Regions from separate parts of the Paenibacillus sp. FSL L8-0708 genome, predicted to be linked through region 3. Evidence: riboswitches for the same ligand, from Rfam matches in the RefSeq annotation. Region 3 holds a riboswitch; each other region holds the start of a gene.
What was found. A riboswitch is a leader RNA that binds a small molecule or an ion and turns the genes downstream of it on or off. The one in region 3 is predicted to bind cyclic di-AMP.

Region 1 (11,011 bases), 5.9 Mb from region 3:
ACTATTTCCTTATGAAGGATCTTCATTTGCTCAATTCGTTCTGGGTATATGTAATCCCGTCCATGGTAAGTGCATTTAATATGATCGTTATCCGTACTTATATTGGTACCTTACATGAAAGTCTTATGGAATCTGCAAGAATCGACGGTGCCGGGGAATTCAAGATCTTCATGAAAGTAGTCTTCCCTTTGTGTAAACCTGTTCTTGCTACCATCGCCCTTTTTGTTGCAGTAGGTGCGTGGAACCAATGGTTTGATGCGTTTATCTACACCTCTTCCCGCCAGAACTTGAGTACATTGCAATATGAATTAATGAAGCTGCTATCCTCTACTATGAACTCGAACAGTAACCCTAGTGTAAATAACGGGACAGGGATGACTCAGGAGTCGGTACATGCCATGGTTACACCAATCTCTATACGGGCAGCCGTTACGATCGTTGCTTCGGTTCCAATTTTGCTAGTTTATCCATTCATGCAGAAATATTTTGTGGTCGGTCTAAATGTAGGAAGCGTGAAGGAATAAGGAGCTTGCAATCACTATTAAGTAATAGGAAGGTTGTCTGTTAAATTATGACCCCATCTTTAATCACATACACGAATCCGATACTTCCAGGCTTCTATCCTGATCCAAGTATCACTCGGGCAGGGGATGACTACTATTTAGTTTGCAGCTCCTTTGAGTATTTCCCTGGCGTACCTATTTTTCATAGTCAGGATTTGATTCACTGGACACAAATAGGTCATGTACTCCATCGTGTAAGTCAGCTGGATACTCGTAAAAGCAAGAGCTCTGGAGGGATATTTGCCCCAACGATCCGCTATCATGAAGGAACGTTTTACATGATAACGACCGAAGTACACGGGAAAGGGAATTTCTATGTTACGGCTACGGACCCTGCGGGTCCGTGGTCAGATCCGATTAGTATTCCTTATGGAGGAATTGATCCTTCTCTAATGTTTGATGAGGATGGAAAAGTATATGTAACCACCCAGCAGGGGGCAGATTATGACTCCCATGCCATCCAATATGAGATAGATATTGCTACGGGAGCAGCGTTAACAGAACCTGTTGTTATCTGGACTGGGGATGGCGGACCTTGGACGGAAGGACCCCATTTGTACAAAATAAATGGAATGTACTATATCATGACGGCTTCAGGAGGAACGGCTAAGGAGCATCGGGAGATCATTGGCCGCAGCTCCTCTCCTTATGGACCGTTTGAACGATTGCCGCATCCGATATTGACGCACAGCGGTACTGACAATCCCATTCAGTATTTAGGGCATGCCGATTTGATTGAGGATCGTAACGGGGATTGGTGGGCCGTATTCCTTGGGGTAAGACTAGTAGATACAAAATTCACTGTGCTTGGAAGAGAGACTTTCCTTGCTCCGGTAAGCTGGACTGAAGACGGATGGCCGATGATCGATAATAATGAAGACACAGTTGGACTGGAAATGAAGGTTTCACGTGTACCTGGTCAATCGCCAAAACCTGAGACTAGTGGAAGATATGATTTTGATGATCAAGTATTGCCGCTGGGATTAGCCTTTCTGCGGAATCCGGCTGAGGGAAGCTGGTCCTTAAACGAAAGACAGGGATGGTTATCTCTTCGGGGACAATCTTCAGGTCTCAGTGAAGTAGGCCAAGTGGCTTTTGTAGGCAGAAGACAGCAGCATACTTCGGCAGAATGGAGCACGCTGCTAGAAATGCCTTCATCTATTGCTGATGTGGAAGCTGGACTTTGCGCCAGATTAGATGAGAACGCTCATTATGAAATTGGACTTGTTCAAAAAAACGGGCAAAAAGTGATTACAGCTCATGTAACTATGGATGGAGTAACCCATACAGCGGCAGAGGTTCCAACTACTGCCGAGCGAATTTATTTGAAAGTTAAGGCTGAGCTTTCCGAATACAGCTTCCTTTATTCTTTGGATGGGCAGGAGTGGAATAAGCTATCAACAGCAGCAGCGTACCCATTATCCCCTCAAGCCGTAAAAGGAAATGGATTTACGGGTGTTCTTATTGGATTATATGCAACAGGTCATGGCAAGGTGGCTGAGGTGCCTGCCTACTTCGATTGGTTCGATTATCAGTCTTAATTATTCGAATACTGATATAAATGCTTTTGTCAGGAGGGAACTTGTTGAGACAAGCTAGTGATTACACAGAACCTGCACTAAAAAATATATTTGCTGAGGATTTCAAAATTGGCGCAGCCGTTAACCCGATGACGATACAATCACAGGAGCACTTGCTCGCCTATCATTTCAATAGCATTACCGCTGAGAATGAGATGAAGTTTGAAAGTCTGCATCCGCTTGAAGACAGTTATAACTTTAAACTAGCAGATCAGTTGGTTGCCTTCGCCCGAAAACATCATATGGCTATGCGTGGGCATACTTTAGTCTGGCATAACCAGACTACGGACTGGTTGTTTGAGGATAAGAAGGGCGGGCCTGTAAGCAAAGAGACATTGCTTGCACGGCTCAAATCACATATTCAGACCGTGGTTGGGCGTTACAAGGAAGATATCTATGCTTGGGATGTTGTAAATGAAGTTATTGCAGATGAAGGAGAAGAACTTCTTCGCCAGTCAAAGTGGCTGGACATTGTCGGACCGGAGTTTATCTGCAAAGCTTTTGAATTCGCTCATGAAGCCGATCCTAAGGCTTTATTATTCTACAACGACTATAACGAGTCTAATCCACTTAAGCGCGACAAAATCTATAAAATGGTGAAGTCGCTGCTGGAACAAGGAGTGCCGATCCATGGCGTCGGATTGCAAGCCCACTGGAATCTATACGATCCGAGCTTAGACGATATACGTGCTGCTATTGAGAAGTATGCATCTTTAGGGCTTCAGCTCCAATTGACAGAGCTGGATGTGTCCATGTTCCGTTTCGATGACAAACGAATGGATTTAAAGGTCGCACCTGCCGAACTGCTCGAGCTACAGGCAGAGCGCTATGAAGCGATGTTTGCTCTGTTGAAAGAATACCGCGACGTGATTAGCTCAGTCACTTTCTGGGGAGCAGCGGATGACTATACATGGCTGGACGGCTTCCCTGTTCGGGGACGGAAAAATTGGCCATTTCTATTCGATGAGCAGCATAATCCTAAGCCAGCGTATCACCAATTGCTTAACGCTGTCACCAAATCATAGAGCGGGTAACCTGCTCAAGCTTGCGAATCATGAACCCGTCCTTTTCAATCCAGGGCGGGTTATTTATACGGGAGGAATAAACATGACAAATACCGCTTATGAGGCTTGGCTCAATTATGGTCAGCTGAAATCAGGATCTCTATACAATCAATATATAGATTGGTGTGTTGAGTTGGTAGTAACGGAGGACAACGAGACGATTCAGGCGGCAGCCGCGGAATTCATACAGGGGATGACCTCTATGCTGGGCAAAGCGCCACTGCTCACAGCGAAACCTGAAGGACCGTGTATCGTTATAGGAACCTTCCAAGGGGGGAATCCATTAATTAGTAGAGTATTCGCAGGAGAACGAACCGATTCACTGGGTCCTGAAGGTTTCCTTATACGTACAAATGCTACTGAGCAATGTATCGCTGTCGGTGCTTCAACGCCTGTTGGAATATTGTATGGCGTATTCCATCTGTTACGGCTGATAGGAACAGAAAGCGAGATAGACGCTCTGAATTTGTCTATGAATCCGGTGAACGGCCTGCGAATGATTAATCACTGGGATAATTTTGATGGCAGTATTGAACGTGGCTATGCTGGACGGTCCTTTTTTTACGAGTCCAATCAATTTCTTAACGATACAAAGCGGCTGCGTGATTATGCCAGATTGATGTCCTCTGTGGGGATCAACGCGATTTCGATTAACAATGTGAATGTTCATGAGCTTGAATCTCTATTTATAACGGAGCAATATTTGCCTGATATCGCGTTAATTGCAGGAATATTCCGCGTATACGGAATTAAGCTATTCCTCAGTGCTAACTTCGCCAGCCCGATACAGATCGGAGCATTGGAGACAGCTGATCCACTGGACCCAGCGGTGCGGCAATGGTGGAAAGATAAGGCGGGTGAGGTTTATCGAGTGATCCCTGATTTTGGCGGGTTTGTGGTCAAAGCAGATTCAGAAAATCGACCAGGGCCATTCACTTACGGGCGTGACCATGCCGATGGCGCTAATATGCTGGGAGAAGCACTGGAGCCGTTTGGCGGAATCGTGATTTGGCGTTGTTTCGTATATAACTGCAAGCAGGATTGGCGTGACCGTAAGACAGATCGGGCCAGAGCAGCGTATGATCATTTCAAACCATTGGATGGCCGATTTAATGATAATGTAGTGCTGCAAATCAAGAATGGACCGATGGATTTTCAAGTCAGAGAACCGGTATCTCCGCTGTTTGGCGCACTGGAACATACCAATCATCTGATGGAGTTTCAGATTGCTCAAGAATATACAGGGCAGCAGCGGCATCTCTGTTATCTCGTTCCACAGTGGAAAGAAGTCCTTGATTTCAATACTTATGCCAAAGGGCAAACTACACTTGTGAAACATATTGTGGACGGATCGGTGTGGGGAAATAAATATAATGGTGTGGCTGCTGTAACTAATGTTGGGGATGACATGAACTGGACGGGGCATGGGTTAGCTCAAGCCAATCTGTATGGATATGGGAGATTAATTTGGAATCCGGAGCTGACGGCAAAAGAAATAGCTGAGGAATGGATTCGCCTTACCTTTGGCACTGATGAAGGTCTAGTGGCTGCTATTCGCGGGATGTTAATGGACTCATGGAGGATTTACGAATTTTACACAGCTCCATTAGGTGTGGGCTGGATGGTTAATCCGGATCATCATTATGGGCCGAATGTGGATGGATATGAATACGCCAAGTGGGGAACGTACCATTATGCGGATCATAAGGGCATTGGTGTGGATCGTTCAGTCAAATCGGGAACGGGGTATAGCGGACAGTATATAGGTCTTAATGCATCAAATTATGAGAATCTAGCGTCTTGTCCAGAAGAGCTGCTGCTGTTCTTCCATCATGTTCCATACACGCATGTTCTGCAATCGGGACAAACGGTTATACAACATATCTACGATACTCATTTCGAGGGGGCAGAGCAGGCTGCACAGCTTCTAGCAACATGGGAATCACTTGAAGGCAGCATGGATAGTGGATTGTATGTGCAAGTGAAGCAACGTCTTGAAGAGCAAGCAGAGCATGCGCAGGAATGGAGAGATCGGATCAATACGTATTTTTACCGCAAGAGCGGAATTGAGGATCTTAAAGGCAGAAAGATTTATTAGATTTTGAACCGAGGGATGATGATAGTGAGCCTCACGATTAGAGCGATTTTGAAAGATTTAATGGGAACTGTGGAACAGGTAGAAGGGACTGTGGATATTCTGAACCCAGGGGAACCGGAAACTGAAGTCACAGGGATTATTACGGCCTTTTCTTCCACACAAAATATTGTGGAGCAAGCAATAGCGTTAGGAGCCAATTTGCTGATCACGCATGAAGGTGTATTTTATAGCCATCATGCGGCGAACGAGTGGTTAGAAGGTGATCCGGTTTATCATGCGAAAAAAAGTCTGATCGAACATTCCCCAATAGCTATTTTTCGTTATCATGATTATTGGCATCGGCAAGAGCCGGATGGGATTATGATGGGTTTGCTGCGAGAGCTGGATTGGTCAGACTATGTGGAAGAGCAGCAAGCGGCTGCTACGATTCTCACTATTCCTGCTATGACTGTAATGGAAGCTGCTCAGTATATTAAAAGTAAGCTAGGCATCTCTTATGTACGCGCTGCTGGTGACCTGTCTCTGTCCTGCAAACGTGTAGGGATATTAGTAGGTTACAGAGGAGGCGGGATGATGGCTATTCCGCTTTTTAATGATCACAATCTTGATTTAATTATCGCTGGAGAGGGACCAGAGTGGGAGACTCCGGAATATGTGCGGGATGCAGGGCACCAAGGAAAATCTAAAGCGCTCATCATGTTAGGTCATGCGGAGAGTGAAGCGCCGGGGATGAAATATTTAGCTGAAATCTTAGCAGACAAATATCCCATGCTTCCTACCCGGTTCATTGCTGAACAACCCATCTATCAGATGGTTTAATCTGGGGAAATTAAGAGTACGGAATAAATAAACATATTATGGAGAAAATGAAGGGAAACAGGTCACTGAGAAAGGAGTGTTTCAATGGAAATTCCTTTGGAGGCTGATGAAGTATTAAGTCGGATCAAAAAGCTGCAAAGCGACGGAAGCTCAATCAGTAAAAAACAAGTAAAGCAAAGCGACCCAGAGCTTATGAGAAGTGCGCTGTTCTTTTTTCCAAGCTGGGAGCATGCATTGAAAAACGCCGATCTTTTGTAGCCATAGTATTGTAAAAGGAAGCTAAGTGGACAGGGGGAGATCTCTGATTCTGCTTAGCTTTTTTCTTTTTTATGAAATCATTCGTGCTGTTCATGTGAAATAATATTAACAAGCTTGCCAAACGGATCGGGGACATAGAAACGACGAACACCCCAAGGTACAGAAACTGGCCCAATATTGGTATTGAAGATTGTCGTTTCTTATTAAATAGGAAAGTACTGGTGAATCACCCCCTTTTTCGCTTGCTTCAGAGCTGTTTTTCTAAAGAAAACGAGTAAACAAGAGCAAAAGAAAGAGAAAATGAAGAGTATGCTTAATATGAAATGAAAAGCATTGCTTTCAACATTATTTTGACCAGAGCCCTCCTTTACAAGAAAACCTTACAAGAGTATGATTCATCTCAGAACTGAGAATTATCTTAAATTTACAATTACATAAGCAATCCGCTTAATTTCCGTTTCTGGAAAGCGGGGGAACCAACAACTGGCAGCCGATGTGAGAGTCGGCACTGGTTATGGGGTGAATCCTGTTCCGGGTGCATAATATGCATCCCTGCAGGTAGGGCAACTCTCACTGCCCGAATCCGACAGCTAACCTCGTAAGCGTATGGAGAGAGGATGAATGGCGTGTTTAGTGATGAATAGCCACAGAGAATCCCTCTGTGGTTTTTTGCTGCGTTTTTAAGCAGATATAGTCGTAGAATTTATTATGAAAGAGGTGTTACCTTTGCCTATCGCTAAACTGAACGGAACTTCGCTCTATTATGAAATCAATGGAACTGGCACTCCGGTTGTGTTTATCCATGGACATGGATTAACACACAGTATGTTCAAACCACAGCTGGAGTATTTTTCCGATAAATATAAAGTGATTTTGTGCGATTTACGGGGGAATGGCAAGTCTGGTAAACTGCTGGAGGCCCCACATGAGATTATTGAGACGCAATGTCTGGATCTGATTATGCTGTTGAATGACCTAGGTATCCGTGAAGCAGTTTTTGTAGGAATCGCCTATGGTGGCTTAGTCGTTCAGCATATTGCCAAACAATATCCTGAGCGTGTAAAAGCAATTGTGGTCGCGGATAGCTTTTGTAGGACTCACGGATCAACAATAGTAGGGAAAATACAAACTATGGCAGCATATTGCAGTTTACTAATGTATTATCTCCCAAGCGAGCTGGTGTTGCCTTCGATTCGGATGATGTACCGAGAGCGCTGGAGTCTGGCCTACAATGAGATTAGAAGAGGACTGCTGGACAAACGCCCCCGGGAGCTATATCGGCAAAGGCTGGCTACGAGCCATGTTGATTACACCAGATGTTTAAAGGCTTTTAAACGTCCCGCTTTGTGTATTGTAGGGGACTTTAATGAATTTGGAGTGAATTGTATGAAGGAAATGGTGTCTCAGCTGCCGCAGGCGCAGTTGGCGATTATTCCGAACGCATTAGATCCAAGTAATCTGTGCCAACCGGAGCAATTCAATGCGATTCTTCAACGTTTCTTAGAGAAGCAGCAGGGCAGTCAGCAGATTAGCTGATCTATTGGGAGACCTTCACAAGCGAAGCGTTTAAGTGAGAAAAAAGACGTCCAATAGCCAGGGAGCACGAGCTGGCTATTGGACGTCCTTTTGGGTTGAAATTTAGGGGAATTCTCCCTAAAATGAAGGAGATTATGGCTCCTAGAAAGTGGATTAGGGAAATCCTCCCTAATAATAGGATGTTTTTAGGAAGGATTTCAAGGATTTCCCTAATATAATGGACATCCAACTAAAGGCTGGCTTATCAGTAGTAAAATCTACGAATGAGCCAGCCTTTGGTTATTTTACTAACCGATGGATGTTGAACATTTACAAGCATATTGTACCTAGAACGCCACTTAATGTCCCACCCTACCACAGCATCAAATATAGCTCACCCGACGTGGGAAAGAACGGTAGACCTAAGTAGTGATAGTAAGTGTATAGAGGAAGGCGTAACAAGCAGCACATCTGCTACTCTTGCTTTTTGTACAATGCGATCTACTCGTGTAAGATTAAGATAATTCATACTAAAGGAGCTGAGTCATGATGTCTCAAGCTGAAACTATAAAACTGACTTCATTATCTTCAAAAGGGGGCTGCGGCTGCAAAATCGGTCCCGCCGATCTCATGCAGGTTATTCGCAGTCTGCCACCAACTGTTCCTAACCCGGATCTACTAGTAGGTCTTGATACTAGTGATGATGCAGGGGTGTATCGTTTAAGTGATGAATTAGCGTTAGTGCAAACTGTTGATTTTTTCACGCCGATCGTGGATGATCCCTATTCATTTGGTCAAATTGCAGCAGCCAATGCATTAAGCGATATATATGCGATGGGTGGAAAGCCGCTTACGGTGCTTAATATTGTGGCTTTTCCTATTTCTGTTTTAGATAAAAGCGTTCTTGGTGACATTTTGCGCGGTGCAGCGGATAAAGTACAGGAAGCAGGAGCTACTCTTGTGGGCGGACATTCCATCGACGATAAAGAGCCCAAATTCGGATTGGCCGTTACGGGCCTTGTGCATCCTGACAAAGTAAGAACGAATGCGGGCGCCAAGGTGGGAGACAAGCTGATTCTAACGAAGCCTATCGGTGTGGGGATCTTAACAACTTCCATTAAAAAGGATCAGCTATCTCCTGAAGAAACCACACGCCTTACGACAGTAATGTCTACTTTGAATAAAAAAGCGGCTGAAATCATGGAGCCTTATGATGTACATGCTTGTACAGATGTTACCGGATTTGGGCTACTGGGACATGCCTCGGAAATGGCTAAAGGGAGCGGCACGGGCCTGATCATTCGTCAAGACGATGTACCGATGCTGCCAAGAGTAAGAGAGCTTGCGGAACAGGGATTTGTTCCAGGAGGCACTAAGAATAACTTTGCCCATCTGGAAGGCAGCATTCTTTATCCGGAAGAGATGGACCAACTAAGCCGCTATATTCTATGTGACGCTGTGACTTCTGGCGGATTGCTGATCTCTGTGGCCCCCGAACAAAGCGAAGATTTGCTAAAAGAGTTAGTAGATGCAGGGGTAGAAGCGGCATTGATCGGAGAGGTAACGGAAGAGCATCCGGGTCAGATTACGGTTATAGCTGCTGTGGAATAACTGTTGTATATCAGCTTAGAGCAAATTATGAAGGTTAGCCACCAGAGGAGAGAGCATATTGTTTCAGGACATTACACTGGAAGAACTTAGAGTGTTAAAAAACAAGAAGCAGATCACCATTATTGATGTTAGATCTCCTTCTGAATATAAAGATGCAACGCTGCCGGATAGTTTGAATATTCCCTTTTTTGATGATCAGGAACGGGCTGAAGTAGGGACGTTGTATAAACAGACAAGTGTGCAGGCCGCGAAAGAACGTGGTTTGGAGATTGCTGCGGCAAAACTGCCTTCTTTTGTCAAAGAATTTGCAGCGATTCAAGGAGACAAAGCAGTATTCTGCTGGAGGGGAGGTATGCGCAGCCGTACAACTGCGACCGTACTCTCTTTAATGGATATTCATGCTTACCGGCTGATAGGCGGCTATAAGGCTTATCGTAAATGGGTGCTCGACGAATTGGAGTCCTATGAATGTAAGGCGAAGTCTTATGTGATTCACGGAAATACAGGCACAGGTAAAACCAATCTGTTACACCGCCTGAAAGCGCAAGGCTACCCCGTTCTGGATTTGGAAGGGATGGCAGGTCATCGTGGTTCTATTTTTGGTGAGATTGGCCTTCGTGCGAACAATCAAAAAACGTTCGATAGTCTTCTTTTAGAGGAGTTAATTAAGATCGGGGATTCTCCTTATGTACTATTTGAAGCGGAGAGCAAAAAGATTGGTAAGGTAGTAATGCCCCCATTTATGGCCGAGCAAAAAGAGAGCGGAACACAGATCTGGATTGAGATGCCTTTGCAAGCCAGAGTGCAGCAAATCCTTGAGGATTACCGGCCAGAAGAGTACAAGGAGCAGTGTATTTCTGCATTTCGGAGTATTAAATCCCGAATTCATATCCCTGTTGCAGCAGAAATCGAACGATGCTTGCAGGCGGATTTATTCGGCGAAGCTGTGGCGCTGCTGCTAGAATATTACTATGATCCTAGATACGATTATACGTCCACTCAGTATGAAGGCATTGAGAGAGTTACTTTTAAAGTGAATAATCTGGATGAAGCTGAGACTGCTGTGCGTTCTTTTTTAAAACATCAAGAAGTATAAGTTTCGCGTTATGGTTAAAGGGGGCTTTACTTAATATGATCTATTTAGATTACAACGCTACAACACCAGTAGATAAGGAAGTAGCAGAGGTTATGATCCCTTATCTTTACGGTCATTTTGGGAATCCCTCAAGCAGTCATTCTTTGGGGCGGGAAGCTAAACTCGGAATAGAGCAGGCAAGAACACAGGTGGCTGATTTCCTGAATTGTGCGCCGGGTGAGGTGCTTTTTACCAGTGGGGGTAGTGAGTCTAATAATACTGTCATTAAAGGAGTAGCCCAAACGTATCGCCATAAAGGTAATCACATTATCCTGTCTGCTATTGAGCATCCAGCTGTAATTAAACCTTGTCAGTACCTGGAGCAGATGGGATACAACCTGACTTATGTACCTGTTGACTCTTATGGA
Region 2 (11,011 bases), 630 kb from region 3:
CTTCATCAGAATCGGAGTAGTCACATAATAAGGCAGGTTAGCAACCACACTGACCTTGTTCACAGTGGTGAAATCTTCCTTGAACATTTCCTGCAAGTTCACATTGAGGACATCATCGTTACGAACCTTAACATGGGGATAGGGGGAAAGTACGTCTTTTAATATTGGAATCAGTCTACGGTCAATCTCTACGGCAGTTACAGCACCCGCTGTTAGTGCCAGACGCTCCGTCAGCGCTCCAATTCCCGGCCCGATCTCCAGCGCCCCAGAATCGCTATCTAGTCCAGCAGCGTCTACAATCTTGTCCAAAATATTTTGATCAATCAAAAAATTTTGTCCCAGGCTTTTCTTGAACTTGAATCCATAACGTTGAATAATCTCTTTGGTCCGTTTTGGAGTCGAAATTTCCTCTCTACCACTCATGAAGTAATGCCTCCCTGATCAATTTGGGCGAGAGCCCCGGCAAATTCCTCCCGCGTAATCCCAAACATCGCCAGCCGCTTGTACAGCTGTTTGCCGTTACAATATCCGATTCCAAGCAAATTACCAAGCGCCATACGTCTTTCAGCAGCCCGAGGGTGTACAAGCATTCCAGCGGCCATAAGATCATCAATACCAATCAAAGCAGGTGCTCCTTCAAAAGAGGTATGTACATTACGCAGCGCATGACGAATCGCCTCTGGCGATGCATTCTCTACACCGATATCCCCTTTTCGAGTTGCGTCCTTCTCTGGAATAAAAGCATGCTTGCAGCCCGGCACCTTCGCTGAAACGATTTTACGAATTCGCTCCCCAGCATGGTCCGGGTCCGTAAGAATAATAACCCCTCTACGTTCCATAGCAAGCGCGATCTTAGCAATTACAGTCCGGTTTACAGCAGAGCCGCCTGTCTCAATGGTATCCGCTTCTACAGCACGCTTAATGGCTACGGTATCGCTTTTGCCTTCAACGACGATTAATTCCTTAATCATATTTCTTGACTCCTTCCAAAAAAAGCAAAAAGAAGAGGATTCGCTCCTCTTCTTTTGGTTAAAGAATGTATAAGTGATGAGCGGTTGCTCTGCGATCAACGAAATGATCATCCAGCGTTCCTTAACGGTTATCATCACTATAGCTTATCAAAGGATTTTTTGCAAAAGCTTCAGTTCTAGTTAAGCTCAGGTTTCACAGGTCCAATCACATAAACGGTACGTGATTTACGGCCGAAATTACGAGCATGGCTCAGGGAATCATAATAGACATCCACTTTATTGCCTTTAATGGCACCGCCAGTATCCTCTGCACGGCGGAATCCAAGCCCATCGATATAAACCCACCAGCCAATAGGAATTACATTCGGATCTACTGCAATTGTACGACCTTCCGTTACGCGTGTTCCGGAGGCAGTTTTAGTACCTATCCCTGGCTCTTCTGACGAATAAGCTGTCATGGAGACGTTCTTAATCATCTTCTTGTACTCAAAGTCTACGCCAGCCTTGCTTGTGACGTTCTTAGTCTTAGCGCTAACTTTAGTCGTTTTGGAGGTAGTGCTTGATTTGGAAGTTGTTGTAGCTTTAGCAACTACAGTAGGCTTAGGAAGTGCTTTAGTACCAACGGCAATGATCTTATCTTTTGTTACCGTTTGTACTTCCTTGCCGATCATGCGCATAGAGGCCAGTTCTCCGTCTTGATAGATCTTTTCAATATGCTGAACCATGACGCCTGGTTTGCCTGCCTGTGCCACTCTAACTGTTCCCACAGTAAGGGAGGGATCTGCTGTCTTAATAACACGGAAAGGTAAGTTAGTTGTTCGCTGTACCGTTTGCTTGTTGATACGAACGATCTTAATCTCCATGTCAGCAGAGATGGTGGTGTCTAACGAAGGAAAAATCTTATCATAGCCTTCTAGGTTGATACCCAGTTTGTCAATCGCTTGACCGATAGTGTCTTCGGTCGTATATAACGTTTTTGTTGCTCCGTCCGCAGTAAGGCTAAATTTCTGCGCACGATTGATAACGACACGGTCACCGTCTTTTATTTCATCACTCAGACCTAAAGATAATTCATCATGCGGCTGCAGCGAAATTTGCTCTTTCTCCAACACATCACCAAGAAGTGCTTCTCGCGTTTCAAGTGTCTGTGTTTGCCCGTCTATTACTAAAACTAATTGTTTATTACTTTGACCGTGTACGTACAGCAGAATTAACAGCGCGATTGCGATTGAAATCACACCTGCAAGTAAAAGTACGCGAGTATTTACTTGCTCCCACCGTAATGCGAAAGACCTGCTGGATGACTGCGAATCATGGGATACCTCTGGTTGGAATAAGCCCATTCTCTCCATCCTCCTTACATAGCCTCGTCGTCAATTTGTATATCATGAGGACTGAATTTCTTTGACGAAACTATTTGAGATTGTCACAGGATACGCACGTATTAACTTAGCGTCTCCTGCTCATGGATCGCCTGCTCGGCACAGCTACTCCCACACCTGTTATATAACAGTATGCGGGCAACATTCAGTTTATTCAAAATAAAGAAGCCTAAAAAGAGTTCTCTTGAGGACTCTTTCGTGGCTTCTCCGATGTCAGAATACGCGGGAATGTTTGTGCACGAGGTTGCCTCTCTTACTTGCGCTTACGGGGTTAGCTGTCGGGTTCGGACGAAAGAGAGACGCCCTATTTCAGGTCACCCGCTCACGGCGGTTGCCCTTAAATTCACCCCAAAGACCACGTGAAGAAATCAAATATTGTTCTGCGGCAATTCCTAGTCGTATTCAAGATACAGGCATGCGGCAGTTCAATATTGGTTCCCCCGTTCTCCATACGGAGACTCAGCGAGACGATCCATGAATCAATGGCTGTCACAATAACAACAGCTCACATCACTGAAAAGATGATATCCTGTTTTGATGCATGTTGTAAAGGACGATTCAACCACGTTTACGCAAATATATGGTTAAAATATTGTAATAATCAGCCGTTTTTATATTAAAAAAGTTTAATATATCGGCCATTCTCTATTTTTCACCCGTTTTACTCCTGTTTTCAGACAATCCCAAATCGTTCCAGTGCGTTCGCATACGTAATTTTAGCCAATTCTTCCCATGTTAACCCTTTAATTTCAGCCGCAGCCTCTGCTACTAACTTCACATGAGCACTCTCATTTCGCTTGCCTCGGAAGGGGTGTGGAGTCAAATATGGAGCGTCTGTTTCGATCAATAATCTGTCCAATGGCGTCTGTGCAAGCACCTCTTTAGGCACTCTGGCATTTTTGAACGTGATCGGTCCTCCAAATGACAAATGAAATCCTAGATCTAGACACATTTTTGCGGTTTCCCAGCTGCCTGAGAAAGAATGCATTACGCCACCAATTTCATTTGCTTTTTCCTCCCGTAAAATCCGTACGACATCTTCATGGGCATCACGGTCATGTATACAGATTGGCATTTTTAGTTCACGGGCTAGTCCAATTTGTTTGCGGAAGACCTCCTGCTGCACATCCTTGGGAGAGGTATCCCAATAATAATCCAACCCAATCTCTCCGATGGCCACCACTTTCTCATGGCTGCAAAGAGAGGCGATCCAATCGAGGTCCCCCTCTTTCATATCAATCGCATCCTGTGGATGCCAGCCCACCGCTGCATAAATATAATCATAAGATTCAGCCAGCTTCATCGTTGAAGGGATCGTTTCCCGATTAAATCCAATATTGATCATCTTGCTAACTCCGGCCTCTACTGCACGAGCTATAACTTCCTCGCGATCCTCGTCGAATTGAGGCGCATCTAAATGTGTATGTGTGTCGAACAGATACATTTTAAAGCTCACTCCTTGTTGTTTTTATCAATAGTTCCATAAATATTTGTATTATTTTGCAAAAATCTCTGCTACAGAAGAGGGCAACCGTGTAAGGGCTTTTTTCAGCTTATCCTGTGGGAAATATAGGTGATATCTGCCACGATGAATCCCGCTTATTGAGCGTACAATATCCGATACCTCTGAAATTTCCCGCAATTGCTCATTGCGATCAAGCAGTAAAATTTGATTATTGTCGAAGGCTGCTCCTGGACGGAACACATCATAAGGCAAATCTGTCGGATAATCAATCTCTAAGTCATATTCTGGGTTAAGTCCCGCTCCCGCAAAACTGCTGCGGATTTCCGTAATCATATCTGTATCCAAATTCTCGATCTCTACATATTTATACAGTTTACGATGAATAAAACGGGTACACAAGTCGCTTAATAACTCATCTTCTTCAAGGGTCCATTGCATAAAGGCAGTCTGTACCAGTGCCTCATCAAGCATTAAATATTGCTTCACTGTTACTTCTCCTCGAAAGAGATCTTCCAGCGGAGCGATCATAAAGCGAAATTTGTACTCCTCTTGGAACAATTCTTTAGCTCTACGGAAGATTTGACGCAAAATAATTTCAGAGCTGCGCGTCACCGGATGAAAATATACCTGCCAGTACATTTGATAACGCGACATTAAATAATCTTCAATGGCATGCATACCTGATTCTTTTACTACAATCCGCCCATTATAAGGACGAAGCATTCTCAAAATCCGATCAATATCGATGGTTCCATAGTTTACACCTGTATAGTACGCATCACGCAGCAAATAATCCATACGATCAGCATCCAGCGGACTGGAAACCAAATTGACAACAATTTCATGCTCATATGTCTTAGAGATAACTGAGGCTACTTTACGAGGAAAATCTTCCTCCACATCACGCAATATTTCGGTGATCTCCGTGTCCTCCAAAATAATTCGGCAGGTCCAATCCTCATGGTCCATTTCAAAAGCTTCTTCTATAGAATGTGAAAATGGACCATGCCCTAAATCATGCAGCAAAGCCGCACACAAAGTAAGCAAACTTTCTTCAGGAATCCAATCCTTATACCCGCTGCGCTCAAATTGCGAAATGATTCGGCGTGTAATTTCATATACTCCTAAAGAATGAGAAAAACGACTATGCTCTGCACCATGAAAAGTGAGATATGAGGTACCTAACTGGCGAATCCGACGTAAACGCTGAAATTCTTTTGTATTAATTAGTCGCCAAATAATCGTATCCTGTACGTGAATATAATTATGAACGGGATCCTTGAAAACTTTTTCTTCCGTGAGCGGCTGCTTCATGAGATCAACTCCTTCTAATAATTTAATATGATTTTAACTAATATCAGTATATAATAAGTAATTATGTCGTACTTTGTCGAAAAGTATCATTTTTGGTCTTGGTAAATCGACAAAATGCTTTCAGGGTAATTCTTAATTTTTATAGGGACATTCAAAGTTCTTATGGAAATTTTCTTATTCGGCCTATGAAAAAAGGTTGACTGATTTGGGAATCGTTGGTATTATAAGTATCATAAAACAGTGAACAATGTCGAATAATGACGTTTTTGGAACATTGAGAGGAGTAACGATTGTTATGATGAAATCAACAGGAATTGTAAGAAAAGTGGACGAACTTGGACGGGTTGTTATTCCTATTGAATTACGCCGTACACTTGGCATTGGCGAAAAGGACGCACTGGAAATTTACGTTGATGGCGAACGGATTATGCTTAAAAAGTATGAGCCTGCCTGCATTTTCTGTGGCAACGCTGAGAACGTAACTTACTTTAAAGGAAAAATAGTTTGTCATGAATGCATATCTTCCATCCCTACCCCTGTGACAAACTAAATTAAATAGTATATAATAGAACTAATCAAATTGTTAATTCTAACCTTTTCATATCTCCTTGACCTCCCGTGACCGCGGGAGGTATTTTTTATGTCTGGGTTTGCCCTCCTGGTTATCCCCTCCCTAAGGGCAATGTGCTTCAAGACGGAACTAGTAATACTTAGTTGTATTTCTTACAGTTATTTTAAATGCTTTTTACCATTAAACGAATTAATTGTATTTTGTACACTTATATTTCCTATATCTCCGTGAAATCAATCCTTTCCACCTTTATAACTGTATGAAGTACAACTAAACGAACAAATACATAAAAAAATTCAAAATAACTGTACAAATTACATTTAACCCACAGATAAATCACTCAAGCTCGAAACGGCTCCGAAAATCCTTAGTTATTCTAGGAATTCGTCTATAACACTTACTCTTCTGCTCTATCAAGCAACGCATTATAAATATCCCGTTTGGCTACACCCCGGTCTGATGCCGCTTTTTTCATAGCCTCTTTCCGTGGTACATCCTGTGCTTCGTAATGAGCTACATGATCTTCAATGCTTAACTGACGCCACCACGCCGATTCTGCGATTTCTGCATCTTCCTTGCTCTCCCCTTCTACGACAATAACATATTCGCCTAGCGGAGGATGTTCAGCCAGCCATAGTGTACATTCCTCAATCGAACCGCGTAGAAACTCCTCATATCTTTTCGTTAATTCACGTGCCAACACAATCTGGCGATTACCGAATGCTTCTTGAAGATGAGCAAGTGTCTTAACTACGCGATGGGGAGATTCGTAGAACAACAAAGTGCCTTGAGCCGAACGAAGTGGACTTAATACTGTTCGGATGTCCTTACGCTCTCGGGGAAGAAAGCCGATAAAGGTGAACGTATTCGTAGATAGACCAGAAGCGATCAAAGCTGACAACGCTGCGTTAGCTCCAGGGATAGGAATCACCGGAATTCCATGACTTATAGCAAGGGCTACAAGATCCGCTCCAGGGTCAGAAATCGCTGGTAAACCAGCATCGCTGACGAGTGCCAAATTTTTTCCTTCTATTATATAGCGTACAAGCTCAGGTCCACTGGCGGCCTTATTATGCTCATGATAACTAAACAACATCGAAGGTGAAATCTCAAAGTGGCTGAGTAATTTTCGGGTCTGTCTCGTATCTTCCGCGGCAATAATATCACATTCCTGCAATGTACGGACTGCACGATAGGTCATATCCTCCAGATTACCGATAGGTGTAGCCACCAGAAAAAGCGACCCTATTGTCTCCTGAGTACTGGTATTAGTCTTGTTTTGAAAACTGCTTTGGCATGATATCGTCATGATTTACCCTCTTTAGCACCATAGTAGATGTCCATAATCTCTGGACAGTATTGATTGTCCTCATTATATACGATGAGCGGTGGTTGTAAACGAACCTCAGGCTTTCCATCACGTGCAGCTTCGATTAATACCATATTTGCCTCCAGATGGGCACGTGGATGTACAAACCGAATAATCTTTGGCTCGAGTCTATATTGTCTCATGAGACTGATAATATCAACCAACCGTTGTGGTTTATGAACCATACTTACCTTTCCGCCCGTCCGAACCAATCGCACACAAGCCTGAATGACCTCCTCCAGTGTACAGCCTATCTCATGACGAGCCATAGCTTGATGGTTGTTCAGCTTCAGATCACTGCCATTAAGCGGCATATAAGGAGGGTTCACCGTTATTGCATCATACACCCCATGTCCTGCGGTAGTATATAACTCGCGCAAATCACCTTCATGAATTACAACCTGATCCTGAAGGCCATTTAGAGCCACGCTACGACGAGCCATATCGGCTAAACGAGGTTGTATTTCAATACCTTCTATAGAAGCTTTTGTCCGGGTAGTCATTAAAATCGGTATTACACCATTTCCCGTACAAAGATCTAGAACTCTTCCACGTGGCGGAACACTGGCGAAACGAGCAAGCAATACAGCATCCATAGAAAAGCTAAATACTTCATCACTTTGAATAATGCGCAGATCATGTGTTAGTAAATCATCCACCCGCTCCGTCGGTAACAAGGGGACAGATATATCATTAAAAGAATTCGTCATGTAATAATCTCCTAAAGGTTTTGTTGAGAAAAACTTGCTTCAAAGCCATATGCCTATGGGCTAAAATTCAAAAAAAACCGTAGGATTAATCTCCTACGGCTGGATATCCTCATTTATTAAGAAAAGAAAGACAGAACAGACAGTCACCTTCCGTGCGTAAATGTCCAAAATAAACATTACAGATGTGAAAGCCTTCGTGGTAAAGTCGAGCCAAGTTGTCATAACCTTCCCCGACAACCTCTTCTGTTCCCTCTCCGGTAGCTAAAAGAGCTTCCGCCTCCGCAGAATCTACGGTAGGATCCAAAGGTGCATCCCGCTTTAAAATTTTGCGAAGCTGTTCATTCTCCAGAGTTAACCTCTGGTTAGCTTCCATCAGTTCTTTTACCGTCTGTTTCCATTCTCCAAGATTGGCGCGCATCGTTTCCATCTGCGCTTCCATATCCTGCATGTGTGCAAATATATTTTTCTTCTCCAAGTTTCCACCCCGAAAGTAACCTTATATGGTTTACTTGACGACAACATCATCCATTGGAAGTTCCTTAACTTTGCCCACTTCAAACAACTGTACATGAACCGTACGGTTTCCGGCATTGATCCCTACTACTTTGCCATCCCCCAATGAGGTCACGACAATCTTGCCGACCGCTGGCATTTCTTCCTTTACACTCTCATAATTGTCATGCTCAAATTTCAAACAACACATCAGACGTCCACAAAGTCCGGAAATCTTCGTCGGATTAAGTGAAAGGTTCTGATCCTTGGCCATTTTTATGGATACGGGTTCAAAATCCCCTAACCAAGAGGAGCAGCAAAGCACTCGTCCACAAGGTCCAAGTCCACCTAGCATCTTAGCTTCATCACGTACCCCAATTTGCCGAAGCTCAATGCGGGTCCGAAAAATACTTGCCAGATCCTTAACCAATTCTCTAAAGTCAACGCGTCCTTCGGCCGTAAAGTAAAATATAATCTTATTACGGTCAAAAGTAAACTCTACATCTACGAGCTTCATTTTGAGACCGTGGTCGCGTATTTTATTTAAACAGGTGGTAAAAGCCTCCTTAGCGGCGCTTTTGTTCTCCTCAACAACGCGTGCGTCGGTTTCTCCGGCAATACGCATCACTTTTTTGAGGGGTAGTACAACATCGGACTCCTCCACCTCTTTTTTGCCTACGACAACCTTACCGTATTCCACCCCACGTGCTGTCTCAACAATAACACATTGATCTCGTTCAATCGGAAAATCAAGTGGATCAAAATAATATATTTTACCCGCTTTTTTAAAACGGACACCTACTACGCTGTACAAAAATTAACCCCCTTGTTTGCCGGTAAAAGGAACCTATGGGCATGTCCGCTCCCTGATGATCCATGCTTGTCCTTCCTCGTCTGTTAAAACGATACTTCCAGGTAAAGCGACATCCGGAGGATATATCATTGCTAATCCTTTAACTTTCCAGTCGGATTAAGAACTGCTCCAGACACAACTGGGCATTGGCATTGGAACGCAGCTTCTTAGTACTCTCTGCAGCATATCCCATATAAGCCACCCATTGTTCCGCACTGCGCCCACGGGCATGCCTGGAAATAAAGTCTAACTGATCTATAAAAACGATACTTTCGTGCTTACGGTACAGGAAGTAGAGCATATCTTTAAACCATAGATGGAACATGCTGAAAAGGATATCCAAATGTTCAGCGAGCCCAGTCTTGAACAGCTTCTGCCCGGCAGTTGCTACCGTGGAGCTGCCCTTGCTTAAGGACTCCTTAGCTAATTGTAACACTAGATTTCTCATTTCTGCAAACCAATTCTGTTCCAAAAGTTCCCTGCAACCATCAAGTCCCGAACTAAGTGATACTGCACATCGAGCTAAGGGGATCGGCACACCCTCACTTGCTAGCGCTTGAAGCATAATATCCGGATTTAACGGACTAAATGGGATCCGCTGAGTCCGTGACTGAATCGTCGGCAATAAAGAACGACTATTATCAGATATTAGGATTCCTACTGCCGGAGCTGGCGGTTCTTCCAGAAACTTCAACAAACTATTGGCAGCTTGTACCGTCATTTTGTCTGCCCCATCTATAATATAAACCTTTGGATTCACACCCTCAGATCGATAGGAAAAGACACGCTGCAGCTCACGGATCTGGTCTATTTTTATGCTTGCACCGTCGGGCTGCAGCAATGACAAATCAGGATGGTTTCCATGCTCAACCTTTCGGCACTCTAGACATTCGCCACAGGCGTCATCCTTGCTTTCCGTGCAAAAAATTGCTTGGGCAAACATCAGCGCCGTCTTCATTTGTCCACTGCCTGCTGGTCCTGTAAATAAATAAGCATGGCTCACAGCATCCTTGCGCAAGGCATTTTGGAGTAGCCGTTTAGCATGCTCCTGGCCTACTATATCATGAAAAGGCATAATTTCCTCCCAAAACTTTAAAAAGAAAGGTTGATTAACAACCCACGAATTTCTCCAACACGTCCCAACAGATCTATTCGGCCCTGCTCACTATTCAGCAGATCGTCTGCCATAGATAGCAAAGCCGCATCAATTTCCTCAAGCAGCTTGTAACGCTTACCCCGCCCACGTCTATCCCATCCACGTGTCTCTTTCAGTATAACGCCTCTACGAGCGGTTTCTTCCAGAAACCTTTTGATCATCATCCGGTAAATGGTGAGTTCACGAATGGTCATAGACTTAGATAAACGGTCGCCTTGTGACTGTATTTCTTTGATCTGGCGGTTTAGTTCATCTTTGGTTTTCTGTTCACCTTGCTGCTGAAAAACGTCAGAGAACGATTTCTGCTGAACAGGCTTATTAGCCCCTTCTGCATTTGGAAGCTCACTCTTTAAGGGCCTATATCCCGGATTGATCTTCAAAGGTTATCTACCGCCCCTTTTTTGTAAATGACTTGCTCATTTATATTATACTTAATAATGTTCGAAACGATCTACAGGAAGCACGAATACAGTAGCGCCACCGACCTGTACTTCAACAGGGAGCGGTAAATAGGAATCCGTCGTGCCACTCATCGGAGTTACTGGAGTGACTAGTTGTTCACGCACTTTACAGCTGTTACGGATAACGTTCAATACAGCTTCGATCTGACTGTCTTCTACCCCAATCATAAATGTCGTATTTCCCGCCCGCAGAAATCCACCTGTACTTGCGAGTTTGGTAGCACGGAAATTGGCTTTTACTAGCTCACTGGATAACCGGTTACTGTC
Region 3 (11,011 bases):
CCTCCACGTCCAGATCCTTCTTCTCGATCTCCTTCTGAAACCAATGAATACTTGGAATCCGTTCCAAGTCACCCAGCTGATCCCTTGTTTCTGGACTTTGGTTGGTTGAAACCGCACAGATTACAACATCGATGCCCTGAGCTTTCAGCGCCTGACCCTCACGCAGCATCTGATAGGTCTTGCCTGATCCACTGACCGGACCTATATAGATCTTCAGACGTCCACGATGCAGCTCATAAATAGAGAGCAGCAGTTCCTCCGGCGTCTTCCTCCGATATGTTCCCATCAAGACCACTCCTTAATAACCCGTTCATCCATTCACTCTTCTATGCCAGAAAGCAAGATATCCCTGACCCAGTTTGAACAATCGGGCAGGGATATTAGCTATATTTATTTGTTCGTTAATTTCTGCAGCTCCATGTTCAGCTTCAGAACATTTACCCGCTTTTCACCAAACAGCCCTAGATCGCGACCTTCGGTCTGCTTATTCACTAGCTCTTCCAGCTGCGCGGCTGGAATCCCAGTCAAATTACTGATCCGGGGAATCTGCACAATTGCCGACGCAGGAGTGATATGCGGATCAAGACCTGAACCCGAGTTGGTTACTAAATCAACCGGCAGCTTGTTTACAGGCACATCCGGATTATCAAGCTGCCACTGTGTGATGGAATCCTTCGTCCGCTGCAGCATATCCGGGTTGGATGGGCCGTAGTTATTGGAGCCTGAGGCTTCCGCTTTATAATCAATGCTGGATACACGGCCATGGAATAATGCCGGGTCCGTAAAGCTTTGCCCGATGAGTTCTGAGCCCACAACTACTCCAGCGTCATTCTTCAGCTGACTGCCGTTCGCTTGCGATGGCATCAGAACTTGAGCAATCGCTGTAGTAGTCAGAGGATAAATCACTCCGCAAAGAACAATAAACACTAGACATAGCCGTAATATAATAAAGAAATTAGCACCCTTCGATGATGACAACTGTTCTTCAGCGTCCGCAATCGATTTTCTGTTATTCACGATGCTCTCACCCTTTCAATGATTAGTCAATCCGTTGTTAAATCCATACACTTACGAGCAAATCAATAAGCTTGATGCCCGCAAAAGGAACGACTACTCCACCTAAACCATAGATAAAAATATTACGTCCCAGCAGCTTCGTAGAACTCATCGCTTTATACGAGACACCTTTCATAGCCAATGGGATCAGCAGCGGAATAATAATCGCATTAAATATTAATGCAGATATAATTGCCGAGCTAGGTGAACCCAATCCCATGACATTCAGGGCTTCCATTTCAGGAATGGCGAGCATGAACATTGCCGGAATAATTGCGAAGTATTTAGCGATATCATTCGCAATACTGAACGTTGTCAACGCGCCCCGCGTCATCAGTAGCTGTTTACCAATAGCTACAACCTCAATGATCTTCGAGGGATCGGAGTCCAGATCAACCATGTTTGCTGCTTCCTTAGCGGCTGTAGTCCCACTGTTCATCGCTAAGCCCACATCAGCTTGGGCAAGGGCAGGTGCGTCATTCGTACCATCACCAGTCATTGCCACCAGCTTGCCTTCGTTCTGCTCACGGCGGATAACCGCTATTTTATCCTCAGGTGTACTCTCTGCAATAAAATCATCTACCCCTGCTTCACGGGCAATAGTAGCTGCGGTCAGCGGATTGTCCCCTGTACACATGATAGTCTTGATTCCCATTTTTCGCAGCTCATCAAACCGCTCTTTCATGCCTGGCTTAACTGTATCCTTTAAGTAAATAAGTCCATAAATCCGGTTGTCTACCGCAACAGCAAGCGGGGTCCCCCCCATCCGAGCGATAGCATCGGAATTACTGTCGAGGTTCGCGGGAATGACTCCGCCCTTCGACTGTACCCATTTCTTCACGGAATCGACTGCCCCTTTACGAACAGATCGTCCATCACGCAGATCTATACCACTCATCCGGGTCTCAGCCTTAAACTCTACGAACTCTCCGCCTTCAGCAAGTTTGCTGTCATAGCTGCGTTCCAGCTTCTTAGCCAGCTCAATAACAGAACGTCCTTCCGGAGTCTCATCCTTTAGCGAACTAATAGCTGCCCAAGCCGTAAGCTCAGCTTCCGTTTCATCTCCAACTGGCACAAAATCACTCGCCATCCGGTTTCCGAAAGTAATCGTACCGGTCTTATCTAGAATCATTGTATTAATGTCGCCGGCAGCTTCAACGGCCTTCCCTGACATAGCAAGGACATTAAACTGTGTGACGCGGTCCATCCCTGCTATCCCGATAGCGGAGAGCAGACCCCCGATTGTGGTCGGGATCAGACAGACCAGCAAGGCGATCATAACAGGAATATCTAGATCAACGCCCAGATAAGTCGCAATTGGCCGCAAGGTCACTACTACAATCAGGAAAATCAACGTCAGACTGATCAAGAGTGTATTTAGTGCAATTTCATTGGGTGTCTTTTGACGTTTCGCCCCTTCAACGAGGGAGATCATCCGATCCAGGAATGACTCACCGGGGTCACTGGTAATTTTGACTTTAATCTCATCACTGACTACCCGGGTGCCGCCTGTGACTGAGCCAAAATCTCCGCCGGCTTCCTTAATAACAGGTGCAGATTCACCTGTTATTGCAGATTCATCTACGGAGGCCAGCCCTTCAATTACTTCACCATCGCCAGGGATAAGTTCTCCCTGACTGACGATGACAATATCTCCTTTACGAAGCTCGGAAGAAGAAACGGTCTTCACAGACCCTCCAACGAGTTTGTTAGCTGTGATATCCTGTTTCGTTTTCTTGAGTGAATCCGCCTGGGCTTTCCCGCGGCCTTCAGCCAGCGCTTCAGCGAAGTTGGCAAACAGCACTGTGAATAGCAGAATGAACAACACTGTGATATTGAAGCCTACCGATTTCTCTGCATTAAAATATCCGGGGGCCAGTACCATAAGCAATACAATAATCGTACCGATTTCGACTACGAACATGACCGGATTTTTGATTAACGTCACCGGGTTAAGCTTAATAAAGCTATCCTTTATAGCGCTTAGGAGTATGGGTCCCGTCAGCAGCTTTTTTCTTTTTACAGTACTCATCTTGTTCTCCCTCTTCCTACCGTAAGGTCAAATATTCTGCAATCGGGCCGAGCACAATGACCGGCAGAAACGTCAGCGCACCGATAATTACTACTGTACCAATCAGAATTCCGGTGAACAGACCATTGTCTGTGCGGAATGTGCCAATCGTCTCAGGAACTGGCTTCTTCTGGATCAGTGAGCCTGCAACTGCCAGCATCGCGATTATAGAGACATAACGGCCAAGCAGCATTACGATCCCGGTTGTAACATTCCAAAAGGTGGTGTTGTCCGCAAGCCCTTCAAATCCTGAACCATTGTTCGCGGCAGAAGAGACATATTCATATAACACTTGGCTAAGTCCATGGAATCCGGGATTCGTGATGGAACCGTTGCCCAAGTCCGTTAAGAACGCACCTGCTGTTGGTACAAGGATAATGAACGGATGCACAAGGATAGCAATCGCAATTAGCTTCATCTCCTTGGCTTCTATCTTTCGCCCGAGAAACTCTGGTGTTCTGCCAACCATTAGTCCACATAAGAAGACACCCATGATGGCATACATCAGCATATTGATTAGTCCGACACCTTTTCCCCCGAAGACATTGTTGAGCATCATTAGGGCCAGAGGGGTAATGCCACCCAGCGGTGTCAGCGTATCATGCATATTGTTAACACTACCTGTCGTAGCTGCCGTTGTTACCGAAGTGAACAACGAAGATTGCGGGATACCAAAACGTACCTCTTTACCTTCCATGCTACCTTGCGAAGACTCGATCCCCAGCGCATTGATAGCTGGATTGCCTTTGGTTTCCGCATAATAATTCAATCCCAGCAGTAGTACGAACAAGGTCATCATTGCTGTGAAAATCACCCAGCCCTGACGTTTGTTCTTAGCGAACAATCCGTACATATATGGCAGAGAGGCTGGCAGCATCCACATAGAGAGAATCTCCAGCACGTTCGTAAGTGGATTAGGGTTCTCGAAAGGATGCGCTGAATTGGCTCCGAAGAAGCCGCCACCATTCGTACCTAAGTGTTTAATTGATTCCAAAGAAGCGACTGGACCGATAGCGATTTGTTGTGTCTGCCCTTCGAGTGTAGTGACCTCAAGCGATGGCTTGAGCGTTTGTGGCACATGCAATCCTACCAGCACCAATGAAACTAGCAGAGCTAATGGAATGAATACACGAATATGTGCTTTTACGAAGTCCTCGAAAAAGTTCCCGACTGATTTCTGTCCTGTAATCCCTCTGACAAAAGCAACCGCAACAGAAAATCCGCTCGCTGCAGACGTGAACATCATCATCGTGATGACTGCCATTTGTGAAAAATACGATAGTCCCGTCTCCCCGCTATAATGCTGCAGGTTCGTATTGGTCATAAAGCTGATCACCGTATTGAATGAAAGCGTCTGTTCCATATCGGCAATTCCATTCGGGTTCAGCGGCAATCCCCGCTGTAATCTCAGAAAAATATAACTGAAAGCAACCAGTACGATATTAGTTAAAACAAAGCTGAGTGCATACTTCTTCCAGGACATTCCGTCCCGTTTTTTCAGGCCGATCAGCTTATAAATACCTTTCTCTGTGCCTGCAAACCAGCGATCCGTACGATTCGGTTCGTTAGAAAATACATGATATAAATACGTTCCCATCGGCTTGACCAGCAAGATGAGAATTACAATTACGACGACTATTTGCAAAATGCCCATGAATGCCCCTCCTTAAAATTTCTCAGGATGAATCAACGCGTAAACCAGATATAAAAACAACAGTAGGGTAACAGCGATTACTAGAATCACAGCTTATCCCTCCCCGTATCCTCAACTACACCTGCGCACCAGCGCATAAAGCCATAAAATAACCCGTAAATTACAGCTAACGAAGCCACCATATACAGATCCATCATATCTTCCGCACTCCTTCCATTATCCTTGATGAGGTGATCTATCGATTAGAAAATCAGCATCACCACTATGGGAATAGATTACATAGCTCGCACCAAGTCTTTTATAGACCAATCTAGGATTTATTGAACTTGTAATCACAAAAATCGGCTGTGTCGTCCAGGTACGGCACATCTGAATATAGCGGCAGCAAAGCGGAAAGCTGCTCTCAAACAGATATACCCTGCCTACCGGGAACGATGGGCGAAACCAAGTGCTCTGATGGCGGGTATCCACTAGAATAACCTGCTCAATCCCGAGCTCCTCAAGTAAAGCTTTCTCAGCCACATTGTTGGTTAATCCCGCCATCTTAATACCCCTGAACTTCAGAAGTTTAATGAAATGTTCTCCCGCCTTTGTAGGCGCACATACAAGCACATATTCATTCTGATCCGTCATCTTTTTTTCTCCTCCTGCTCATTTACAACAAGGAGGCAACGAAAATCTCCGAAAGGATGTTGACCTATCGTCATTTTCGGGCACAACCTAAAGCTCGGTTGTGTCACGTCATTAGACGCTGCCTTACAAATACCGCTAATGATGAATTTAGCGACCTCTTAGGGGAGGCCTCCATAAATGCTTTGCTTCTAAGAGCACAGCAAAAAGCCACAAAGGATCTCCTCTGTGGCTCGCTAGCGGTCACATTGCACTCATCCTCTCTCCATACGCTTACGAGGTTAGCTGTCGGATTCGGGCGGTGAGAGTCGCCCTACCTGTATAGATGCGAGCTCACTCACACCCTCTACAGGATTCACCCCATAATCTGCTTCCGACTCTCACATCGGCTGCCGATTGTTGGTTCCCCCGCTTTCCTTACCGGAAATTAAGCGGATCAAATATTCGATTGTCGTTGAAACAGGAGTAATCATACTCTTATGCACGAAGACTTGTAAAACCTGAATGATGCCAAAATAATGCAAATTAAAAACTATTTTCCCATTAGATAGCGCTTACTTGATATCTAATCTCTCTATATCTCTTGTTTACTCGAGTTTGGAGCGTTTAATCGCTATCTATAACCCATGTGATTTTATTCACCTTTTTAGAGCGAAAATACTGCAAATTCCCATTATAGGTAGAAACGCAAGAAGCTGAGGCTGAGCGAGAAAGAGGCGCGATAACACGCCATAAATACCTATTTACCTCGTTTTTCAGTCGTAGTCGGCAGGATATGGTTAAAATTGCTCTAAAAGAACATTTTCCGTTTTTTACAGAAAATCTTGAAAAGAGTATGATTCGGGTTGAATCTAATTCATGAAAAACAATCAACGCTGAGTTCCTGCATTCGCAGGGAACGGGGGAACCATCAGGCCACCTGGCCTACTTGGGGTGAATCCAAAGGAGACTGCATAAGTCTCAATAGGTAGGGCGACTCTCACCGTCCGAATCCGACAGCTAACCTCGTAAGCGTAAAGAGAGAGACCCTTGATCCGCCACGCTTTGGCCCAGGTATATCTGCCTGTAATCCAAAACCGCAGCAGAGGTCCTCCTCTTGCTGCGGTTTTTGCGTTACCTGAGCTTATTAGGTGATAGCACGCTGGATGGGGTGAATGTTTTGAAGCACTATTATTTAGGGATACATCAAGGGCTGCTTGAGCCGATAAGTCTAAATTACGTTTGTTTCGGGGCCTTGTGGTTCGAAGAACATAATCACAGGTACATTGTAGGCTATGCATTTGGCCAGAACCAGATCCAAGCCCTTCGCCAGTTCAGCACACCTTCTTCTTGTAAAGACTGTTTAGACTCTAAGATTGTATATGAGATATATAAAAAAATTCGAGAACAACAGCAGCAGCAGGATTGGTCATCGCACCAAAAGCTCCCGTGGTTTACAGCCTTCAAGGAGCCTTGGAAAGATGTAAGCGCCGGTTGGTATGTCTTGAGATCCCGCAGCACCTTTCCCTTACATCTATCTGTTATACGAAAAGAGAAGTTCCGACTATGGCTAGAGCATACCGCAGTCTGTGAGAATAAAATGGAAATGCTCGCTTGTGTAGAAAGGGCTAGTGTCACTCATCATGTAGACTTAAAGCTTTTGGAAATCTAAGGAGGAACCCTACTATGGACCAGCGCAGACTATCCCGCATTGAAGTATTTGTATTGGATGAACCCGAGCCTATTCACTATGGAATGGAAGGGGCTGAAGGCTGCCGTTATGGTATTCTGAAGCTCACCTGTAAGGGAGGCTGCAGTTGGGGGGCTTGTCTGATCTCTGCCAACACCAAAAATTTCGATCTCATTAAATGGAGTTCTTTTTTACGGGCCATCTGTCATTGCCGTCTTGAAGAAGCGCTGGATAAGGTCCGCCGCGAAGGTTCAGATTGGGAGCAGGTTAAGCTTGAGCTAGTTCAGGGTGCTTTGCAGGATTTAAAGGCCAAGCTCCAGGGTAAATCCTTGGCAGGGCATATTCAGCAAGGGCGTCTGTACAGTGTTGCAGCAGGGGGGAGCAATTCCAGAAGTGAACGGCTCTACTACAAGCCTTCAAAAGCTTTATCCACTGCCTCCCAGCAGAAACACAGTTGCCCGGAACCAGACACCGCCGATCTTATCAATAAATCCATCTCTTACTTTTCTATATTATAGATTCAAGCAAATCTCTCAATCTGAAAGGATCGTGTTCACCATGCCTGACCCCTTACCTCCCGAGTCCACCTACAGTACTAAATTTGCAGAGTGTGTTCAAAAGTATACTAATGAAGTCTACGTACTTAGTTCCATGTTGTTAGAACAATCTAATGAGGCAGACAAGATTACTATCCGCACCTTCACAGAGCTTCATAAAATATATCGTCAGGATGATTTTGATCCTCAGTTATTCTCTATCCACGCTTACCGCACTTGTATTCACCAGTGTGCTGATTCTTTTGCCCGGCGCTCCCTTCTATCGGCTAAGGCATTACCTTGGGAGGAACAGCTTGTGAAGGTCATGTGGTACGGCCTAAAGCTGCCTCTTTCTCAAATAAGCATTATTCTGCAAAAAAGTGTTCCCGCACTGAAAACACAGCTTAGAGCTCTACGGGAGCAGATGACCACCCAAACGGATATACTAACGAGCGCAAATCTTTCTATAATTTAGTCACTGACAAGAATTCAGACAATCTTTAAGCGCATGAAGCATCTAACGGACTCAGGAGCCTTTAATTGAAGCTTTTCCACAAATATAGCCGGCGTTCGGACTCCAGTAGAAATCCCGAGCAGTGAACGTCTCGGATCGTCTTAAAGCAAGCCCTAATCATCTTCCACCAAGGCTTACGGACCAAGATGACGTTATTTGCACGTTTATCGCCTTTTGAGCATAGTATCGGACTCCAGTGCAACTATTTGGTTAAAAGAGCTACTGATTCACCCTTTTTCATGCCAATAGCGACTATAGTGTCCGATATCTTGCCAAATCTCGATGATTGCTGCATTTAAGTGCTGCTGGGTCCGTTAGCTATATCAGCTCGTATACAAAGAGATTGCCAACTCAAAAACGGGGATATCCCAGCAACCATAAACGGCTGTTAGGATACCCCCGAAAACTCAGTGCTTACTATTACGCTTTACTCTTACGCGCCTTACCGTACATCCACAATCCCGCCAACATCCCCACTATAGCAACACCAGTCAATAGACCTTGAACAAAATCCATAAAAGTGGAGCCATCCGGAAGCATTCTACTAACCGTAGCCAGCGATACCGAACTCATTAAAAGCATAATGGTATATTGTTCGCTTGTAGACATCATTAGCACTCCTTAAAAGTTATATGAGGTCATCTTAGATCTTGTAAGCTTTCATTGCTTTTCTAATTTCTTTAATACTTGGGCGTTTGCCGTACATCAGTACGCCGGTACGATAGATCTTGGCTGCCAGCCATCCGAAGATGAAGGTAGTCACAAGCAGGATCAGCAGCGATACAATGACTTGCCAGATCGCCACCTCGCCGACACCAATTCGGAGCAGCATCGTCAATGGTGAGGTGAAGGGCACATAACTCGCTATCTTAACCACTAGAGTATCTGCATTGGAGATACTGAACAGTGGAACATAGAACGCTACGAAGCCTAACATCATGATTGGCATTACCGCCTGACCGAGATCCTCCGTACGGCTGACAATCGAACCTACAGCCGCATACATCAAGGCATAGAGGAAGTAACCTAATACGTACAAGACAAATCCATAGAGCAGCAAGTTAATATTGAGCTGGCCTAAATCGAGATCAAAATCAGCCAATACAGTCGCATTATGCGGGAGCGTCAAATTGACGACGATCGCTGCGACAAAGATCCCAATTTGCAATATTCCTACTAGGAAAACACCGATAACTTTACCGAACATTTGCGCTAAAGGTGAGGCACTTGTAATCAGAATCTCCATAATCCGCGAGCTTTTCTCAGAAGTTATCTCTGCGGCAATCATGTTGCCTGTCATCATAATGGACATAAAGAACAACATAAGCATGGCATATACGATAATGTAGTTAATGGCTGGAGTGTCCTCCTGAGAGCTTTCACTGCCACCGCCTGCGTTAAGCTGTTGTGTAGTAATCTGCACAGGCGTTGACATTGCAGCAATCTGTTCAGAGGTCAGCTTGTCGCCAACGATGAATTGTGTGTTTGCTTGCTGAAGTGCATTTTGGAGATAAACTTGCACATCTCCGTTTAGTTCCCCATCATTACTATGATAAGTAACGGGTGGAAGCCCTTCACCAGTAGGTTCCGCAAAAGTAACATAACCTTCTACGGTCTCTTCATCTAATGCTTTCTTTAACTCGGCATCCTCCGCAGAAGCATATTGTACTATCTTAGCCTGTGGCATGCCCTCTGGCGCAGTATAAGCCTTCAACAATTCTGCAACCTGATTTCCCTCTTCAGCAATCACAGCAATTTGAGTAACTTCACTTTTGGCCGAATCACCCTTAAACTGATCGATGATATAGGGAAGATTCATCCCTATGCTGAGCAATAATACTAGAATCAAAGTAGTAATCATAAATGATTTCGTTCTAACTTTATTTTTAAAGGTAAAGCCGATAATTGTCCCCATCTTATTCATTAGATTCACCCACCGCTCTGATAAAGATTTGGTTTAACGTAGGTTCCTTGATTTCAAAATGCTCCACTTCACCCTGTGCTATCGCCTGCTGTAAAATACGCTGTGCTGCACCGATCTCACTGATCGATAACAGATACCCACGCTCCAGCTGTTTAACTGCTGTAACACCTGCGATGGACTCCAAACCTTTTACCTCATTAGCTGTACGCAGCAATACTTCTTCCCGCGGGTAGCCATTCTTGATCGTGCGGATATCCCCTTGAACGACCGTATTGGATCGATCGAGAATCGTAATGTTACGGCATAGCTCTTCCACATGCTCCATCCGGTGCGTAGAGAAGAGGATACTTGTTCCCGAATCACGTAATTCTTTGACCGTATCTTTCAGCAGCTCCACGTTTACTGGGTCCAGCCCGCTGAAAGCTTCATCTAGAATCAGAATCTGCGGCTTATGAACGACAGCGGCGATAAAGCCCATTTTTTGCTGATTTCCTTTGGAAAGCTCTTCTATTTTTTTATTGTAATAATCCGGAACCTCGAATCGATCCAGCCAATAGCGCAAGCTCTTATCTGCATCACTAGCTGACATCCCACGCAGGCGGGCCAAGTAAACGATTTGATCGCTGATCTTCACCTTAGGATATAGTCCACGTTCTTCGGGCAGATAACCCATAAGTTGCTGCAGTTCACTGTTGAAAGGTTTTCCGTTATACAAAATCTTGCCCTCATCAGGGTAGATTAGGCCGAGCACCATACGCATCGTGGTTGTTTTTCCCGCGCCGTTCGCCCCCAGTAATCCGTAAATTTCCCCTTTACCTACGGTTAGGTTAATTCCGTTTACTGCGGTTTTTTCTCCATATTGCTTAACTACACTTTCCAGCTTTAAGGCTTCCATTTCTCTAGTCCCCTCTCTTGTGGTCAATTAGAATAGGACGATGACCCTGTGTCCATAAACTT

Region 1: it holds a riboswitch for cyclic di-AMP, as region 3 does, so the genes downstream of both, NYE58_RS30725 (alpha/beta fold hydrolase) here and NYE58_RS03155 (hypothetical protein) in region 3, are expected to answer to the same signal.
Region 2: it holds a riboswitch for cyclic di-AMP, as region 3 does, so the genes downstream of both, NYE58_RS00190 (3D domain-containing protein) here and NYE58_RS03155 (hypothetical protein) in region 3, are expected to answer to the same signal.

The regions. Positions count from the first base shown of each region.
Region 1 is NZ_JBBPBC010000001.1:6,550,289-6,561,299, reverse strand. Features, by position in the region: gene NYE58_RS30760 (carbohydrate ABC transporter permease) at 1-524, shown strand, start outside; gene NYE58_RS30755 (glycoside hydrolase family 43 protein) at 572-2,104, shown strand; gene NYE58_RS30750 (endo-1,4-beta-xylanase) at 2,149-3,168, shown strand; gene NYE58_RS30745 (alpha-glucuronidase family glycosyl hydrolase) at 3,251-5,305, shown strand; gene NYE58_RS30740 (Nif3-like dinuclear metal center hexameric protein) at 5,330-6,124, shown strand; gene NYE58_RS30735 (hypothetical protein) at 6,209-6,382, shown strand; partial or broken gene NYE58_RS30730 (glyoxalase) at 6,460-6,570, opposite strand; cyclic di-AMP (ydaO/yuaA leader) riboswitch at 6,817-7,003, shown strand; gene NYE58_RS30725 (alpha/beta fold hydrolase) at 7,091-7,918, shown strand; gene selD (selenide, water dikinase SelD) at 8,447-9,508, shown strand; gene mnmH (tRNA 2-selenouridine(34) synthase MnmH) at 9,567-10,604, shown strand; gene NYE58_RS30710 (cysteine desulfurase family protein) at 10,640-11,011, shown strand, end outside.
Region 2 is NZ_JBBPBC010000001.1:33,890-44,900, reverse strand. Features, by position in the region: gene rsmA (16S rRNA (adenine(1518)-N(6)/adenine(1519)-N(6))-dimethyltransferase RsmA) at 1-423, opposite strand, end outside; gene rnmV (ribonuclease M5) at 420-971, opposite strand; gene NYE58_RS00190 (3D domain-containing protein) at 1,148-2,314, opposite strand; cyclic di-AMP (ydaO/yuaA leader) riboswitch at 2,599-2,828, opposite strand; gene NYE58_RS00185 (TatD family hydrolase) at 3,027-3,797, opposite strand; gene NYE58_RS00180 (HD domain-containing protein) at 3,849-5,132, opposite strand; gene NYE58_RS00175 (AbrB/MazE/SpoVT family DNA-binding domain-containing protein) at 5,428-5,682, shown strand; gene rsmI (16S rRNA (cytidine(1402)-2'-O)-methyltransferase) at 6,101-7,012, opposite strand; gene NYE58_RS00165 (tRNA1(Val) (adenine(37)-N6)-methyltransferase) at 7,009-7,782, opposite strand; gene yabA (DNA replication initiation control protein YabA) at 7,892-8,257, opposite strand; gene NYE58_RS00155 (PSP1 domain-containing protein) at 8,288-9,088, opposite strand; gene holB (DNA polymerase III subunit delta') at 9,228-10,202, opposite strand; gene NYE58_RS00145 (YaaR family protein) at 10,220-10,663, opposite strand; gene NYE58_RS00140 (cyclic-di-AMP receptor) at 10,715-11,011, opposite strand, start outside.
Region 3 is NZ_JBBPBC010000001.1:665,041-676,051, reverse strand. Features, by position in the region: gene NYE58_RS03175 (histidine kinase) at 1-286, opposite strand, end outside; gene kdpC (potassium-transporting ATPase subunit KdpC) at 391-978, opposite strand; gene kdpB (potassium-transporting ATPase subunit KdpB) at 1,055-3,088, opposite strand; gene kdpA (potassium-transporting ATPase subunit KdpA) at 3,105-4,781, opposite strand; gene kdpF (K(+)-transporting ATPase subunit F) at 4,794-4,871, opposite strand; gene NYE58_RS03155 (hypothetical protein) at 4,998-5,414, opposite strand; cyclic di-AMP (ydaO/yuaA leader) riboswitch at 5,666-5,855, opposite strand; cyclic di-AMP (ydaO/yuaA leader) riboswitch at 6,275-6,439, shown strand; gene NYE58_RS03150 (hypothetical protein) at 6,520-7,062, shown strand; gene NYE58_RS03145 (hypothetical protein) at 7,077-7,598, shown strand; gene NYE58_RS03140 (hypothetical protein) at 7,732-8,091, shown strand; gene NYE58_RS03135 (hypothetical protein) at 8,551-8,739, opposite strand; gene NYE58_RS03130 (ABC transporter permease) at 8,774-10,054, opposite strand; gene NYE58_RS03125 (ABC transporter ATP-binding protein) at 10,047-10,949, opposite strand; gene NYE58_RS03120 (ABC transporter ATP-binding protein) at 10,954-11,011, opposite strand, start outside.